DNA from 2 places in the Paenibacillus sp. R-74696 genome. Region 2 is predicted to be linked to the other one. Evidence: riboswitches for the same ligand, from Rfam matches in the RefSeq annotation. Region 2 holds a riboswitch; the other holds the start of a gene.
The links. A riboswitch is a leader RNA that binds a small molecule or an ion and turns the genes downstream of it on or off. The one in region 2 is predicted to bind cyclic di-AMP.

Region 1 (7,447 bases), on a different contig from region 2:
AGTCAAGGCAGCAGGAGCTTCAAAATCAGCTGCGGGCAAGACGATGGGGACGAGCACAAAGGTAGAGCAGCAGGCAGAAGCAGCCGATCTGTTCACCTCCGCGGAAGATGCAGCTGCATATTCCGTAGGAGAAGGGCATGATAATTTGGCCAGACTTTACCATGAAGGCTTTCATATCTGCAATGTCTATTATGGGCATTTGCGGACAGAAGGAGATTGTCTCTTCTGCTTATCCTTCTTAAATAAATAATGCAATCGGTCAACACTATGCCGTCCTTGCTAAGAGGACGGTATCTTTATGTCAAGGGAGCAGTGGGAAAGTCGTGGAAGATCAAATCAAGCTGGAAGCCAATGAACGATTGGACGATTTAATGATGGATACCGGACTGCGAATTATCCAGAGCAGGGAAGTATTCAGCTTTTCAACAGATGCGGTACTGCTTTCCAACTTCGCAAGTATTCCGAAGAAAGGAAAGATTATTGACCTTTGTACAGGGAATGGAGTCATTCCATTGTTACTGACAGGGCGGACGAAAGCGCAAATTGATGCGGTGGAAATTCAGCCTAGACTTGCCGATATGGCTAGGCGGAGCGTTAGCCTGAATGGGCTGGAGCAGCAAATTAATATTGTAGAAGCGGATTTGCGACATTTTGCAGCGAATAAAGCGATTTATGGAACTTATGATGCGGTGACGGTAAACCCGCCTTATATGTCGGCTGAAGCAGGCGACTCTAATGAAAATGAGCATTATGCGATTGCCAGGCACGAGGTGCATGGTACCTTGCAAGATATTGTTGAAGCATGCTCAAGACTTGTGCGTCCAGCTGGAAAGGTCGCTATGGTTCACCGCCCATCACGCTTTGTAGAAATTATTGAGACGATGCGCAAGTATAAGCTGGAGCCGAAGCGGGTACAGTTCATTCATCCGAATAAAAAAGGCGAAGCGAATATGGTGCTTATTGAGGCTATGCGCGATGGAAGACCAGAGCTGAGACTGCTGCCGCCGATTATGGTATATGATACTTAACCTAGTGGAATGCTAGAAGGAGGGCTCAACAATGTTTGTACAAAAAAGCTTTAGCGGGCCACAGCAAAATGGTGCCGGGACGTTATATTTAGTCGGAACACCAATCGGAAACTTAGAGGATATGACCTTTCGCGCGATTCGCACGTTGAAAGAAGTTGATCTTATAGCTGCCGAGGATACGAGACAGACACGTAAGCTTCTTTCCCATTTTGAAATTGCTACACGCCTTGTCAGCTATCATGAACATAATAAGCAAGCGAGTGGCACTGAGCTTATAAGATTACTGCAAGAGGGCCAATCCATTGCTCTTGTAAGCGACGCGGGGCTGCCTGCTGTCTCCGATCCCGGTGCGGATTTAGTAGCCGAGGCGGTAGAGCAGGGTATTTTTGTCGTTCCGATTCCTGGTGCAAATGCGGCCTTGTCGGCTTTAATTGTATCCGGCTTGCCAACGGAGCGTTTTATGTTTGCTGGATTTCCGCCGCGCGAGAAAAGGTCGCTTGCGAAGTGGCTGCTTCAGCTTCATGCACAGGAAGGCACCTTGATGCTGTATGAGTCGCCGCATCGCTTACGGAAGACACTGGAGGCCATACTGGAGCATCTGGGAGATCGCCGCATCGCGATGGTGCGGGAGCTGACGAAACGTTTTGAAGAAATGGCGCGTGGGACAGTAACGGAATGTATCGCTTGGATTGAGGAAAATCCGCCTTTAGGGGAGTACTGTCTTATAATAGAAGGAAGTAACTCGGATGAGAATACGGGGGAACTTGCTGCCGCTTGGTGGGCGGAGCTGAGCATGGAAGAGCATGTGCAGCATTACGAAGCAGAGCTTGGACGTAAGGACGCGATTAAAAAGGCGGCTACAGATCGTGGTCTATCAAAACGTGATGTTTATAATGAAGTAAACCGCTAGCAAAACAAAAAATAGAGAAAAAAAAGACCTTCCTGGCCGGGTTCTAGCGCAGGAAGGCAATAAGGAGTATTAAAAGGTTAGAATTAACTAGTTGAATAAGGCTATTATAACCTATTTTTTTTATTTTGTCACAGGTGAAGGCATTTCTGATAAACAAATGTGACAAACAATTTTTCCTTTGAAGTAAGATACGTTCTCAGCGTTACCACAGAAGATACAAGCTGGCTCGTATTTCTTCAACATAATGCGCTCGCCGTCTACATAAATCTCTAGTGCATCTTTCTCTCCGATACCAAGCGTACGGCGAAGCTCGATAGGAATAACAACGCGACCTAATTCATCAACCTTACGGACAATACCTGTGGACTTCATCATAATAATTTGTTTCCCCTCTCATCAAAAAGTGTATTCGTCACTTTTCGACATAGTTTCTCTTTTTATGTCTACTATAATACCAACGTTTCCCATAATAGTCAACTGAAATTATTGAAGCAAATTGCAGCTACTAAGGGAGTTTGACTATATAGTAAGGTCATATTACTCTTACTATAGAATACAACAGCTTCGACATTTTGGAAACTGTTTTGCGACATTCTTCGACATATTTTTTACTTTTTTATGTCGAACCAGAGAACAAAAGGAGTTGATTTGTTGAATGAACCGACAGCTATCGGAAGAAAAAGTTTTTAAGGACCCTGTTCATAAATATATTTATGTCCAGGATCAGACAATATGGGATTTAATCAACACGAAGGAGTTTCAAAGATTACGGCGTATACGGCAGCTTGGAACCTCTTATCTCACTTTTCATGGCGCTGAGCACAGCCGATTCTCCCATTCCCTTGGTGTGTACGAAATCACTAGAAAGATTATTTCGCAATTCGAGCGGAATGGTTTTCCCGGCTGGCCGCAGGAGGAGCGGCTATTGGCGCTTTGCGCTGCCCTGCTGCATGACGTTGGTCATGGGCCACTTTCCCATTCGTTGGAGCAAGTATTCGATACCCATCACGAGCAGTGGACCTGCAGCATTCTGCTTGAGGATACCGAGGTCAATCGTGTACTACGAAATGTAGCAGACGACTTTCCTGAACATGTAACTGCTGTTATTAATAAGACATATCCAAATCCAATTGTCAGCGGGTTGATTTCCAGCCAGCTTGATGCGGACCGTATGGACTATTTATTGAGGGATGCCTATTTTACAGGCGTTAATTACGGCAACTTTGACCTGGAGCGTATTTTGCGCGTGCTCCGCCCTATAGATGGAAAGATCGTTGTTAAAGAAAGCGGCATGCACGCCGTAGAGCATTATTTGATGTCCCGCTATCAAATGTATTGGCAAATTTATTTTCATCCGGTGACAAGAAGCTCGGAAATCATCCTTAGACAAATATTTCGTAGAGCGAAGGAGCTTTATGAGGGTGGCTATGCTTTTGGCTGGATGCCGGAGCCGCTCAAACGGCTGCTTGACGGGACAATTGACGTTAAACAATATTTGAAGCTGGATGAGGCCTATTTGCAGACGGCCTTTACAGAATGGGGCGACGAGGGCGATGAGCTGCTCGCAGAGCTATGTGATCGTTTTCTGACGCGTCGCCTCTATAAATACATTATGCTGGATAAACCGGATATTAGCCTCTTTAATGAAGTAAGACAACAATTTGCAGCGATCGGATTGAATCCGGATTACCATATGGAAATTGATTTTCCATTTGATCAACCCTATGATGTGTATCAGCCCGATACGAAAAAAGGCGGAAAAGAGGAAAAGACGCCGATTTTGTTAATGGACGGGTATGAGGCTGTCAGTGAAATTTCCACGAAATCCGACATCATTCGTTCCATCACCGGGCTTCATCAGGGCCAGTCCCATTTGTATTATCCGGAAGAGAAGCTGCGTGCTTCTGCTGATCAATTAAGCGATAAAGTACGAAAGTTATTTAAAATATAGGAAAGTATTTGATTTTTCCATACTTTCTCTATATTTCTCGGACTGAAACACGCCGCCAAAGGACGGCTTTCGACCGTTTCACCTTAAACTATAATATAGAAGGAGTTTGCTGAGCTATGATTTCTTTATTCGACACACACACGCATTTGGACTCCCCACATTTTGACGAAGACCGCGAAGCCGTTATCGAAAGAGCGCGTGCAGCAGGGGTGGATTTAATGGTCAATATTGGCTTTAATAGGGAAACGATTCCAACTACGCTTGCACTTGCAGAAAAATATGATTTTATATACGCCGCGGTCGGCTGGCATCCCGTTGACAGCATTGATATGCTGCCAGAGGATCTTAATTGGATTGAGGATTTGTGCTCTAATCCTAAAGTGGTAGCCATTGGCGAAATCGGACTGGATTACCATTGGGATACGTCCCCTAAGGACGTACAACACCGTGTATTTCGCGAGCAAATTCGATTAGCCAAAAAGCTGAAAAAACCAATTATTATTCATAATCGCGATGCTCATGAGGATGTTGTCAAGCTGCTGAAGGAGGAAAATGCATCTGAAGTCGGAGGCATTATGCATTGTTTTTCCGGCAGTCCAGAAACGGCTCAAAAATGCCTAGATATGAACTTCTATATTTCGTTCGGTGGACCGCTTACATTCAAAAATGCAAGGGTGCCAAAAGAGGTGCTTGCGATGGTTCCGAGCGACCGAATTTTGATCGAAACGGATGCCCCATATTTGACCCCTCATCCATTCCGTGGGAAACGAAATGAGACGTCTTATGTGTCGCTCGTTGCGGAAGCGGCAGCAGAAATATTAGGAAAATCGGTGGCCGAAATCGCCAATTTGACGACCGAAAACGGTAAAAAATGTTTCGGAATTGAGTAAAAACGGCTATAAAAGCGAGAATAAGTGACCTTTACGGCGATAAAACTAATTTTTCATGCTGAAATAGACTCTCTTTTCCGTAAATATCCTAAAATTTCGCTTAAATCGGTTTTTATCTGATCTTTACAATTAGGCTCCGATGAAGGTATGATTCATTTCAGAGCTTTAAATTTTTGTATTGGATTTCCAGTTTGCGCTTAATCTTCGAACTTTGGAGAGCGGGGGAACCAGGCACGATGCTGTGAGGAAATTACGGATCACATTGCACGCGCACTTGAATTTCTTCTAGGGGTGAATTTGGCGGGGATTGCCATGAGCATTCTTCCGACGATAGGGCAGCTCTCTTGCCCGAACCCGACAGCTAACCTCGTAAGCGTTTATAGAGAGTGATCAACCTCGTGCATCCACCATTCCTGAATAGTCTATTCGACGTTCCCAGGAAGCCACGATACAGATCCTCTGTCGACGGGCTTTCTTTTTATTTTTGAATATTGGGTAAACCGTCGTCATAGGGTAAATCTAGGAGGTTGCAGAGGAAATATACTGGAGCGTGCTAGAAGCACGCCAATATACTATAGTCGCGTCAATGGTATCATGCGTAATTCGACGGCGGGGCTATGAAGGAGGACCGATGAAGTGGGCATTATTCAAGCAAGTGAGACCCATGGGAAACGATCATCCAGCATGTCTTTCGCATTGCGATGGAAGCGTGAAAACTTGCGTTTGATTCTTTTGAGTACTACGATCTCAATCGCTATGACTTTCATGTTTTTGGTGTTGTTGTACGGATCGGCTGACAAAAGCGTATCCGTAGTAGTGAATGGACAAGAAACTGTTGTTTCAACGAAACAATGGGTCCTGCAACGCCTACTGGATGAACAAGCTATTACAATTGGCCCGCATGATGAGGTATCTGTACCTCTGAATACGGCAGTAAAGGAAGGGGACCGCTTTGAGATTAAGCATGCGGTACCGCTACTTGTAAAAGCTGATGGCAAGACATCAACGGTGTACACGACAGAGAAAACCGTGCAGGCAGCGATAAAGAAATTAAATATTCCTGTTGAAGATGATGATAAAGTATTACCTTCGCTTGGCTCGGGCGTCAGCGCGGATATGACCGTAACGGTCATTCGCGTCGATACGAAGCTAGGCAAGTCGTCCAGCACAACACCGTTCACCATTGTGAAGAAGGAAGATCCGAACCTGGAAGTAGGCAAGGAAAAGGTTGTGCAGACGGGCAAAGAAGGCGTCGTAACGATCAAAATTGAGAAGCAGTTTGAAGATGGCGTGCTTGTCTCCAAGAAAGTGGTAGACAAGGTAGTCGAATCGGCTGCGGTTAATCAGGTCGTTGCAATCGGTACGAAAAAGCCGGAGCCTAAGGTTACTGTGCTGTCCACAGCGACAACCAGCAACAATGTATCGGTAGACGGCACCACGCTCACATCCAAAAAGGTGCTTAGCAACGTCACCTTGACGGCTTATTCAGCTGGCTTAGCTTCGACGGGCAAGAGCGAAGGCCACCCGGATTACGGTATTACGGCTTCAGGTGCTAAAGTATCGGAAGGACGGACGATTGCCGTTGACCCGGATGTCATTCCACTCGGTTGGTGGGTGTACATCGAGGGTATTGGTTTCCGCCGCGCTGAAGATACCGGAAGTGCGATCAAGGGCAATAAGATCGATGTATATTTTGACAGTGAAAAGCAAGCTAATCAATTCGGGAAGAAAAAAGGTTTTACCGTCTATGTGATTGGTCCTAATAAGCCATCGCTTAGCTAATTAGCATCAGTTCTTTATGGATTGTGCTCTAGTTTATCGCAATTATAAGCTAAATATGACAGGTTACGGAAGAGGCCTTGCCTCTTCTTTTTGTTTGCGTAAGATTCGCTTGAATAGCTAATTGGGGGTATAATAAAACAGACGCGAATGAGCGGGTTGTTGTTGCAGCAATCGCCCATTTTTTTGAAATATATGCATGTATAAGTTTCCCTTTGCGAAAGGATTGTTCGATGTGATCAAGGAAATGATTGTAGTAGAAGGCAAAGAGGATACGGTGGCGATTAAGCGGGCCGTTGAAGCCGATACGATTGAGACGAATGGATCGGCCATTGGTGAGGATGTGCTGCGGCGCATTGCGCTGGCACAGGAGCGCCGTGGCGTTATTATATTTACAGATCCGGATCATGCAGGAGAGCGTATTCGCAAAATCGTCGCTCAGCGCGTACCGGGCTGCAAGCATGCTTTTTTACCGCAGGAGCTGGCCTCCTATAAAGGGGATATCGGCATTGAGAATGCGGCTCCTGATGCAATCAGGCAGGCGCTCTCGGAGCTGCGGACAGAAACGGCTGAAAGCGTGGGGGCCATTACTTGGGATGATTTGATGGCGGCTGGCTTAATCGTGCATGAGGAAGCGGCGAAGCGGCGGCTGGTTATGGGCAAGCTGCTGGGCATCGGCTACGCTAATGGGAAGCAGTTCTATAAGCGCTGCACAAGCTTCTGCATTACGCGCGAGGAGTTTGAGAAGGCGCTGCAAGCCATGGAACAACAGGAACAGGGGTGACGAGGGCGTATGACGGAGCAACAAGGGTTGAATAAAAGCGCGGTTAAGACCGCAGAGGTAGCCACGCCTAAACGGACGAAGGAAATAATTGCAAAGTACGGGTTT
Region 2 (7,447 bases):
CGATCAGCGACGAACCAACGACGCTGCCTGTGCTATCCTTGAGCAGGCTGCCATTTGCCTGAGCTGGGAACAGCAGCTGCGCGGCTCCCGTGCTCACAAGCGGATACACGACACCGCAAAGAAGCAGGAACAGCAGGCTGGCGCGCAGCGATACCCCGATTACGGAGAAGGAAGAGGGCCCCGCTGATAAAGAAGAAGCAGATGACATAGATGGCAATGGACGTTTTCTTTTTAAAATAGCATGCATAGCACAATTCCCTTCTTTCTAATTAGCAGTTCGTTTCATTAAAATGCCGCAGCCCATTTGGGCACCATTAAATCCAAATATGAACCATCATGTCGATGAGCTTGATGCCGATGAACGGCGCGATCATGCCGCCGAGTCCGTAAATGAGCAGATTGCGGCTGAGTAGGCGGGCGGCGCTGAGCGGACGGTAGGTGACGCCCTTCAACGCTAGCGGAATGAGCAGCGGAATAATGATCGCATTAAAGATGAGCGCGGACAAAATCGCCGACAGCGGCGAGCCGAGCTGCATCACATTCAGCGCCTGCATTTGCGGAATCGCCAGCATAAACATCGCTGGAATGATGGCGAAATATTTGGCAACGTCATTGGCAATGCTGAAGGTCGTGAGCGCGCCGCGCGTCATAAGCAGCTGCTTGCCGATCGATACGACCTCAATAATTTTAGATGGATCGGAATCCAAATCAACCATATTGGCAGCTTCCTTGGCGGCCGTCGTGCCGCTGTTCATCGCCAGGCCGACATCGGCCTGCGCGAGTGCGGGCGCATCATTCGTTCCGTCTCCCGTCATGGCGACCAGCTTGCCTTCCGCCTGCTCGCGGCGGATGACAGCGATTTTATCCTCCGGCTTGCTTTCGGCAATAAAATCGTCAACGCCTGCTTCTCTAGCGATAGTTGCCGCTGTAAACGGATTGTCGCCCGTACACATAATGGTTTTGATGCCCATCGCTCGCAGTTGGTCGAACCGTTCCTTCATGCCCGGCTTGACCGTATCCTTCAAATAAATCAAGCCGAATATGTGCTGATCGACGGCGATGGCAAGTGGAGTGCCGCCTTCCTTGGCAATCCGTTCGGTCTCCTGAGCCAGATCAGCGGGTATTTCTCCTCCTTGGGCAAGCACCCACCCGCGAATCGCTTCAACGGCTCCTTTGCGCACGAGCCGTCCATCGGCCAAATCGATGCCGCTCATGCGCGTCTCGGCCTGAAAAGGAACGAATTGTCCGTTTTCGCCAAGCGCGGCATCATAGGTTTTGTTGTGCTTTTTCATCCATTCCAGCACCGAGCGTCCTTCTGGCGTTTCATCTTGCAGGGAAGAAATAGCGGCCCATGCCGCTGTTTCATCTGCTCCAGCGGCGCCCACCGGATTAATTTCGCTAGCCATCCGATTGCCGAAGGTGATCGTCCCGGTTTTATCCAAAATCATCGTATTGATGTCGCCAGCTGCTTCGACCGCCTTTCCGGACATCGCCAGCACATTGAACTGGGTGACGCGGTCCATGCCCGCAATGCCGATGGCGGACAGCAGGCCGCCAATCGTCGTCGGAATGAGGCAGACGAGCAGGGCGATAAGAACGGGAATTTCTAGATTGATTCCCACATAAGCGACAATTGGGCCAAGCGTGACGACGACGATGAGGAAAATAATTGTCAGGCTGATGAGCAGCGTGTTCAGGGCGATTTCATTCGGCGTTTTTTGCCGCTTTGCCCCTTCGACGAGAGCGATCATCCGATCGATAAACGTTTCGCCAGGCTCACTCGTGATTCGCATTTTGATGCGATCGCTGATCACCCGCGTCCCGCCCGTCACGGAGTCGAAATCGCCGCCGGCCTCCTTGATGACGGGTGCTGATTCGCCGGTAATAGCCGATTCATCGACGGAAGCGAGGCCTTCAATGACCTCGCCGTCTCCGGGAATCATTTCTCCTTGCGAGACGATGACGATATCCCCTTTGCGCAGCTCCGTGGAAGGGACAATTTGAATGCTGTCGCCTAGCAGCTTATTCGCCATCATTTCCTGCTTTGATTTTTTCAACGAGCCGGCCTGCGCTTTGCCGCGGCCTTCTGCTAACGCCTCGGCAAAATTGGCGAACAGCACCGTAAACAGCAAAATAATGAAGACAGTCAAATTGAAGCCGATGCGTTCCTGCGAGTCGAAGTAGCCTGGAAATACGGTCATGAGCAGAACGATCAGCGTTCCAATCTCCACAACGAACATGACCGGATTTTTTATCATATGAACCGGATTCAGCTTGAGGAGGCTCATCTTCAGCGCCTCGGTCAGAAGCGACCTTGGGAATCGTTTTTTAGCACGGTGGTCATTCATAACGCTTACCCCTCATTTCCCTTTAACGGATCGTTAAAAACTCGGCAATTGGCCCTGTGACAATAACGGGCAGAAACGTGAGCGCACCGATCAAAATAACGACGCCCATTAGCATAACCGCAAATAGCGAATTGTCCGTGCGGAACGTGCCAATCGTTTCTGGTACCCACTGCTTGCGGCTAAGTGAGCCGGCTACAGCCAGCAGCGCAATCATCGACATATATCTGCCGAAAAACATCACGAGTCCGGTCGTTATATTCCAGAAAGGCGTATTGTCGGCAAGCCCCTCAAACCCGGAGCCATTGTTGGCGGCCGAGGACGTAAATTCATACAGCACCTGCGTAATGCCATGAAATCCCGAATTGGATATAGCGCCTTGCCCCAGATCGGTTAGAAAAGCTGCCGCCGTTGGCGCGAGTATAATAAACGGATGCACGAGAATGGCGATGGCAATGAGCTTCATTTCGCGCGGCTCTATTTTTCGCCCCAGAAACTCTGGTGTCCGTCCGACCATGAGCCCGCAAATGAACACCGTCAGCATCGCATACATCAGCATATTGACGAGCCCGACACCTTTGCCGCCGAAGACGACGTTCAGCATCATTTGAGCAAGGGGAACGAGTCCGCCAAGCGGAGTGAGCGTATCGTGCATTGAATTGACCGAGCCGGTCGTGGCTGCCGTCGTCACCGTCGTGAACAGCGCGGACTGGGCAATGCCGAAGCGAACCTCCTTGCCCTCCATGCTGCCTTGCGAAGCGTCGATGCCGAGTGTGGCGATCAGCGGGTTGCCGCTTTTTTCAGCCGTATAGGAAATCGTAAGAAAGATCAGAAACAGCGCCATCATCGCCGAAAAAATAACCCAGCCCTGCTTGCTGCTTTTCGCAAACCGGCCGTACATGAAGGGCAGTGCGGCAGGCAGCGCCCACATGGACAAAATCTCAATGACATTCGTCAGTGGACTAGGATTTTCGAACGGATGGGCGGAGTTGGCTCCGAAAAAACCGCCGCCATTCGTGCCAAGATGCTTAATCGACTCCAGCGACGCAACTGGCCCGATGGCGATATGCTGAACCGCGCCCGTTAGCGTCGTAACGGTCAAGGTGGGGCTAAGCGTTTGAGGCACTTGCAGCGCCACAAGCAGCAGCGTAATGACAATTGCCAGCGGGAAGAAAATCCGCGTATGCGCTTTGACGAAATCCTCGAAAAAGTTGCCGAGCGTTCCGCCCTTGCTCGTAATGCCGCGCACGAAAGCGACGGCAACGGAAAAGCCGGTGGCGGCTGATGTAAACATCATCATCGTAATGACCGCCGTTTGCGCAAAATACGTCAGCCCTGATTCGCCGCTGTAATGCTGGAGATTCGTATTGGTCATAAAGCTGATGACCGTATTTAGGACGAGCGTAGGCTCCATGCTGCTGATCCCGTTCGGATTAAGCGGCAGGCCGCTTTGCAGTCGCAGCAGCACGTAGCTAATAGCAACGAGTATGAAATTGAGTGTAATAAAGCTGAGTGCATATTTTTTCCAGGTCATGCCTTGGCGATTTTCGAGTCCGATCACGGAATAAATGACCGCTTCGACTCGTCCAAACAGCTTGTCGGTACGGTTCGGAGCGTTTGAAAACACGGAATATAAATAATGCCCAAGCGGCTTTGCGATCAGCATGATCATACCGATGACTACCGCCATTTGCAGGACGTCCACAGCTGTTCCTCCCTTGCTATCAATGAATGATGAAACGTTATTTGCTAAAATTTCTCCGGATGAAGCAAGGCGTAGACAAGATACACCAGCAAAGCTCCTGTAACGAGCAATATGACAATCATCCCCGTTCCTCCGTTTCGCTAATGGACCGATCGCACCAGCGTATAAATCCGGCAATCAGCCCGAAAGCTGCGATTAAGGTCAAAGCCATTCCGATATCCAGCATAGCTGCAGCGCTCCTTATTTCGTTTTGTTCCTAGTTATTTTGGGAAAAAAGGCAACAAAAAAGAAGCCTTGGGCAAAGAGGACTCTTCACCCGCAGCTTCCTTCATCCGGGCATCATACGCCCCTGATTCGCCTGCGATTAGTGTAAGTGTGGCCTCTCCCGTTGACGCTTGCGAGGTTAGCTGTCGGATTCGGGCGCGAGAGACGCCCTACGCTTGGCACTTATCGTGCCCTTGCGATTCACCCCGTGACGCTTCCTGCCATCGTCCATTGGACAACGACAGAGAGCCGTCGATGGTTCCCCCGTTTCTGCGGCAGTGCAGAACTCAGCGATTGAAACAAAATATCTGCCGATGTTGCGAGTGCTATTTTCATAAAAAGACAACAAAAAACCACAGAGGCGTATGACGCTCTGTGGCCTAATTTATAAGGTCACAATCGTTCACCATTCCTCTCTACACCTGCGCTTACGAGGTTAGCTGTCGGATTCGGGCGGTGAGAGTCGCCCTACATTTGCCTGGAGTTTCATGATACTCCTGCAAACGATTCACCCCTGCGCTACCGGCCTCCGACTCTCACATCGGACACTTGCAGTGCGTTTGGTTCCCCCGCTCTTCGCCTAATGCGCGAAGACTCAGCGATCAAGCAAAAACGACTTCGTCGTCCTTCTGGGACGAGCGAAGAGCTTTGCCCTTAGAAATATAAGCCTATTTATAAGTGCAAAACTTATAAATTCTTATATTTCAAAAAAGGTTCAATCATGTTATGAATCATACTCCCCCGCCGCGAGTGCTGTAAAGGAAGCTTACGCCGCAAAAGAGAGCGAATGCAGCGGATTAGACTGATTTTAAACGCTTACAGTGAGAGTTATCTTTAGCAGGGTCGGTTTATCTCGTGATTTCTTTTAAAATATAGGAAAGCATATGATTTTTCCATCCTTTCTCTATATTTCAACGCGAAACGGTAGCTTTGCCGCCAGGAGGACGGCTTAAGCCGTTTACGCTTGTTTACTCAAAGCACCCCCTCTTTCCAGAAAACACGGAAACGAATATGATAAATAGCATGCTGACAGAATCAGGTCTTTGCGGCTGCTCGGCCGCGTATTTAAATAGCGGGGGGATAAACGATGTATAAAGTGCTGCTGGTGGATGATGAAGAAGAGACGCGCAGCGGACTGCTGCAGGAAATTACATGGGAGCGCCATGGCTTTGAAATCGTAGATACGGCGGCGAACGGCCGGGAAGCGATGGAGCTGATCGAGCGTTTGGAGCCGGATATCGTCGTTACGGATATTAGCATGCCGTATATGAATGGCTTGGAGCTGGCGGAATGGACGAGGAAGACGTATCCGCTGACGCGCATCGTTATTTTTTCCGGCTATGATGAATTTGAATATGCCAAGCAGGCGATCGGCTTGCAGGTGGATGAGTATATTTTAAAGCCTTTTTCCGCGCAGCAGCTTCTTGAGGTGATGGACAAGGTGAAGGAGCGGCTCAATGATGAGCGCGAGAAACGGGAAAATATGCAGCTGCTGCAGGAGCATTACCGTACAAGCCTGCCGGTCGTAAAAGAGCTGTTCCTGTCGTCACTGCTCTCCCGCAAGCTTCCGCTGCGGCAGATAGAGGAGAAGGCAGCGAAATATGAGCTCGATTTGGCGGGGGAGGCGTACATTGTGTCCGTGCTGCACACGCATGTATTGGAAGCGCTTCCCGGCGTTCCGCTGCGGACGGCTGAAAGCTCACTTGCGGCCTCCAGCGATCTCGACCTCAAGCTGTTTGCCCTTCGCAATGTGGCGGAAGAGGTATGGGGCAGGCTCGGGCTGGGCAAGGTTTTTCTGCATCAGGATCAGGTGGCGCTGCTTGCAGTTGGACAGGGAGGAGGCGCCCCGGAGCTAATGGAGCGGACGCTGGGCGGCCTCGCTGAAATGCTGCAAAATATCCGGAAATACTTGCGTTTTCCAGTAACGATTGGCGTCAGTTCGACGCTTCCTGATGTCGCACAGCTGAAGCAGGGCTACGGGGAGGCGCAGCAGGCGCTGGATTATCATAATTTGGTGGGCAGCAACCGGATCATTTGCATTGACGATGTGGAGACGCGCTACGTTGAAGAGCTGCAATTCGACGAGCTCAAGGAGCAGGCGCTCGTCCGGTGCCTGCGCGTAGGTACGCATGAGGAGCTGGAGCAGCTGGTGGCCGCGCTTTTTGATGAGATTGAAGGTGTTAATGCCGCTTACCGGGAGTACCAGCTGTACATGCTGGAGATGATGACGGCGATTATGAAGCTGGTGAAGGAAGCGGGGCTGAGCCTGTACGAAATAGCGGGCTACGAGCTGCAAATTTATGCGGAGCTGCAGCAGCTTAGCGGGCTTGAGGAGACGAGAAGCTGGTATATGTCGCTCTGCGAGAAAATTCGCCATCATATCGCCAGCCGCAGGCAAAGCTCCTACAAGCAGCTGGTTGAGGAAGCGGTGCATTATACAAAGGCAAACTTCCATGACAGCGAGCTGTCGATTGCCCGGCTGTGCAGTCATCTGCATATTAGCGCAGGCTACTTCAGCAGCCTGTTCAAGAAGGAAGTGAAGCTGACCTTCGGCGGTTATTTGCTTCAGCTGCGGATGGAGGCGGCGAAGGAGCTGCTGCGGGCAACAGAGCTGAAGACGTTTGAAATTGCCGAGAAGGTCGGCTTCTCGGACCCGAATTATTTTTCCCTATGCTTTAAGAAAAATGTCGGCGTCTCCGCCAAGGATTACCGCAATCAGGCGATGAATGCGGAAGCGCCATGAGAAAGCGCAGCATCCAGTTTCTCATTTCAGTGGCGCTGTCGGTTTTTTCGGCGGCAGCGATTATGATGGTCAGCGTGCTGCTGTACAACAAGTTCTCACAGACCGCGGAGACTAATGCGCTGCGCAATACCCAGCAGGTCGTCGATCAGGTCAGCTACAACTTGGAGGATTATATCCAGGGCATGTCGGAAATTTACGGCGTTATCCACGATACGATCAGCCGCAGCGGCGATGTGAACGAAGAGGAGCTGCGCAGCCAGCTGAATACGATCATCGGCATTCGGGGAGAAATTGTATCGCTGGCGGTCATTGGGCATGACGGCGAGGTCATGATGAGCATTCCGGGCGTTGCGCTCAAGGAAAATCTGAGCTTATACAATCAGCGCTGGT

Region 1: another riboswitch for cyclic di-AMP. It lies ahead of ACSR9A_RS02245 (resuscitation-promoting factor); the one in region 2 lies ahead of kdpF (K(+)-transporting ATPase subunit F).

What each region holds. Positions count from the first base shown of each region.
Region 1 covers NZ_JBPULM010000013.1:6,397-13,843, forward strand. Annotated here, with positions in the region: gene ACSR9A_RS02215 (initiation-control protein YabA) at 1-250, shown strand, start outside; gene ACSR9A_RS02220 (tRNA1(Val) (adenine(37)-N6)-methyltransferase) at 372-1,028, shown strand; gene rsmI (16S rRNA (cytidine(1402)-2'-O)-methyltransferase) at 1,060-1,938, shown strand; gene ACSR9A_RS02230 (AbrB/MazE/SpoVT family DNA-binding domain-containing protein) at 2,059-2,313, opposite strand; gene ACSR9A_RS02235 (HD domain-containing protein) at 2,594-3,889, shown strand; gene ACSR9A_RS02240 (TatD family hydrolase) at 4,006-4,779, shown strand; cyclic di-AMP (ydaO/yuaA leader) riboswitch at 4,964-5,171, shown strand; gene ACSR9A_RS02245 (resuscitation-promoting factor) at 5,416-6,561, shown strand; gene rnmV (ribonuclease M5) at 6,794-7,342, shown strand; gene rsmA (16S rRNA (adenine(1518)-N(6)/adenine(1519)-N(6))-dimethyltransferase RsmA) at 7,352-7,447, shown strand, end outside.
Region 2 covers NZ_JBPULM010000027.1:77,589-85,035, reverse strand. Annotated here, with positions in the region: gene kdpC (potassium-transporting ATPase subunit KdpC) at 1-208, opposite strand, end outside; gene kdpB (potassium-transporting ATPase subunit KdpB) at 315-2,348, opposite strand; gene kdpA (potassium-transporting ATPase subunit KdpA) at 2,371-4,050, opposite strand; gene kdpF (K(+)-transporting ATPase subunit F) at 4,095-4,172, opposite strand; cyclic di-AMP (ydaO/yuaA leader) riboswitch at 4,428-4,617, opposite strand; cyclic di-AMP (ydaO/yuaA leader) riboswitch at 4,725-4,925, opposite strand; gene ACSR9A_RS10725 (response regulator) at 5,402-7,057, shown strand; gene ACSR9A_RS10720 (cache domain-containing sensor histidine kinase) at 7,054-7,447, shown strand, end outside.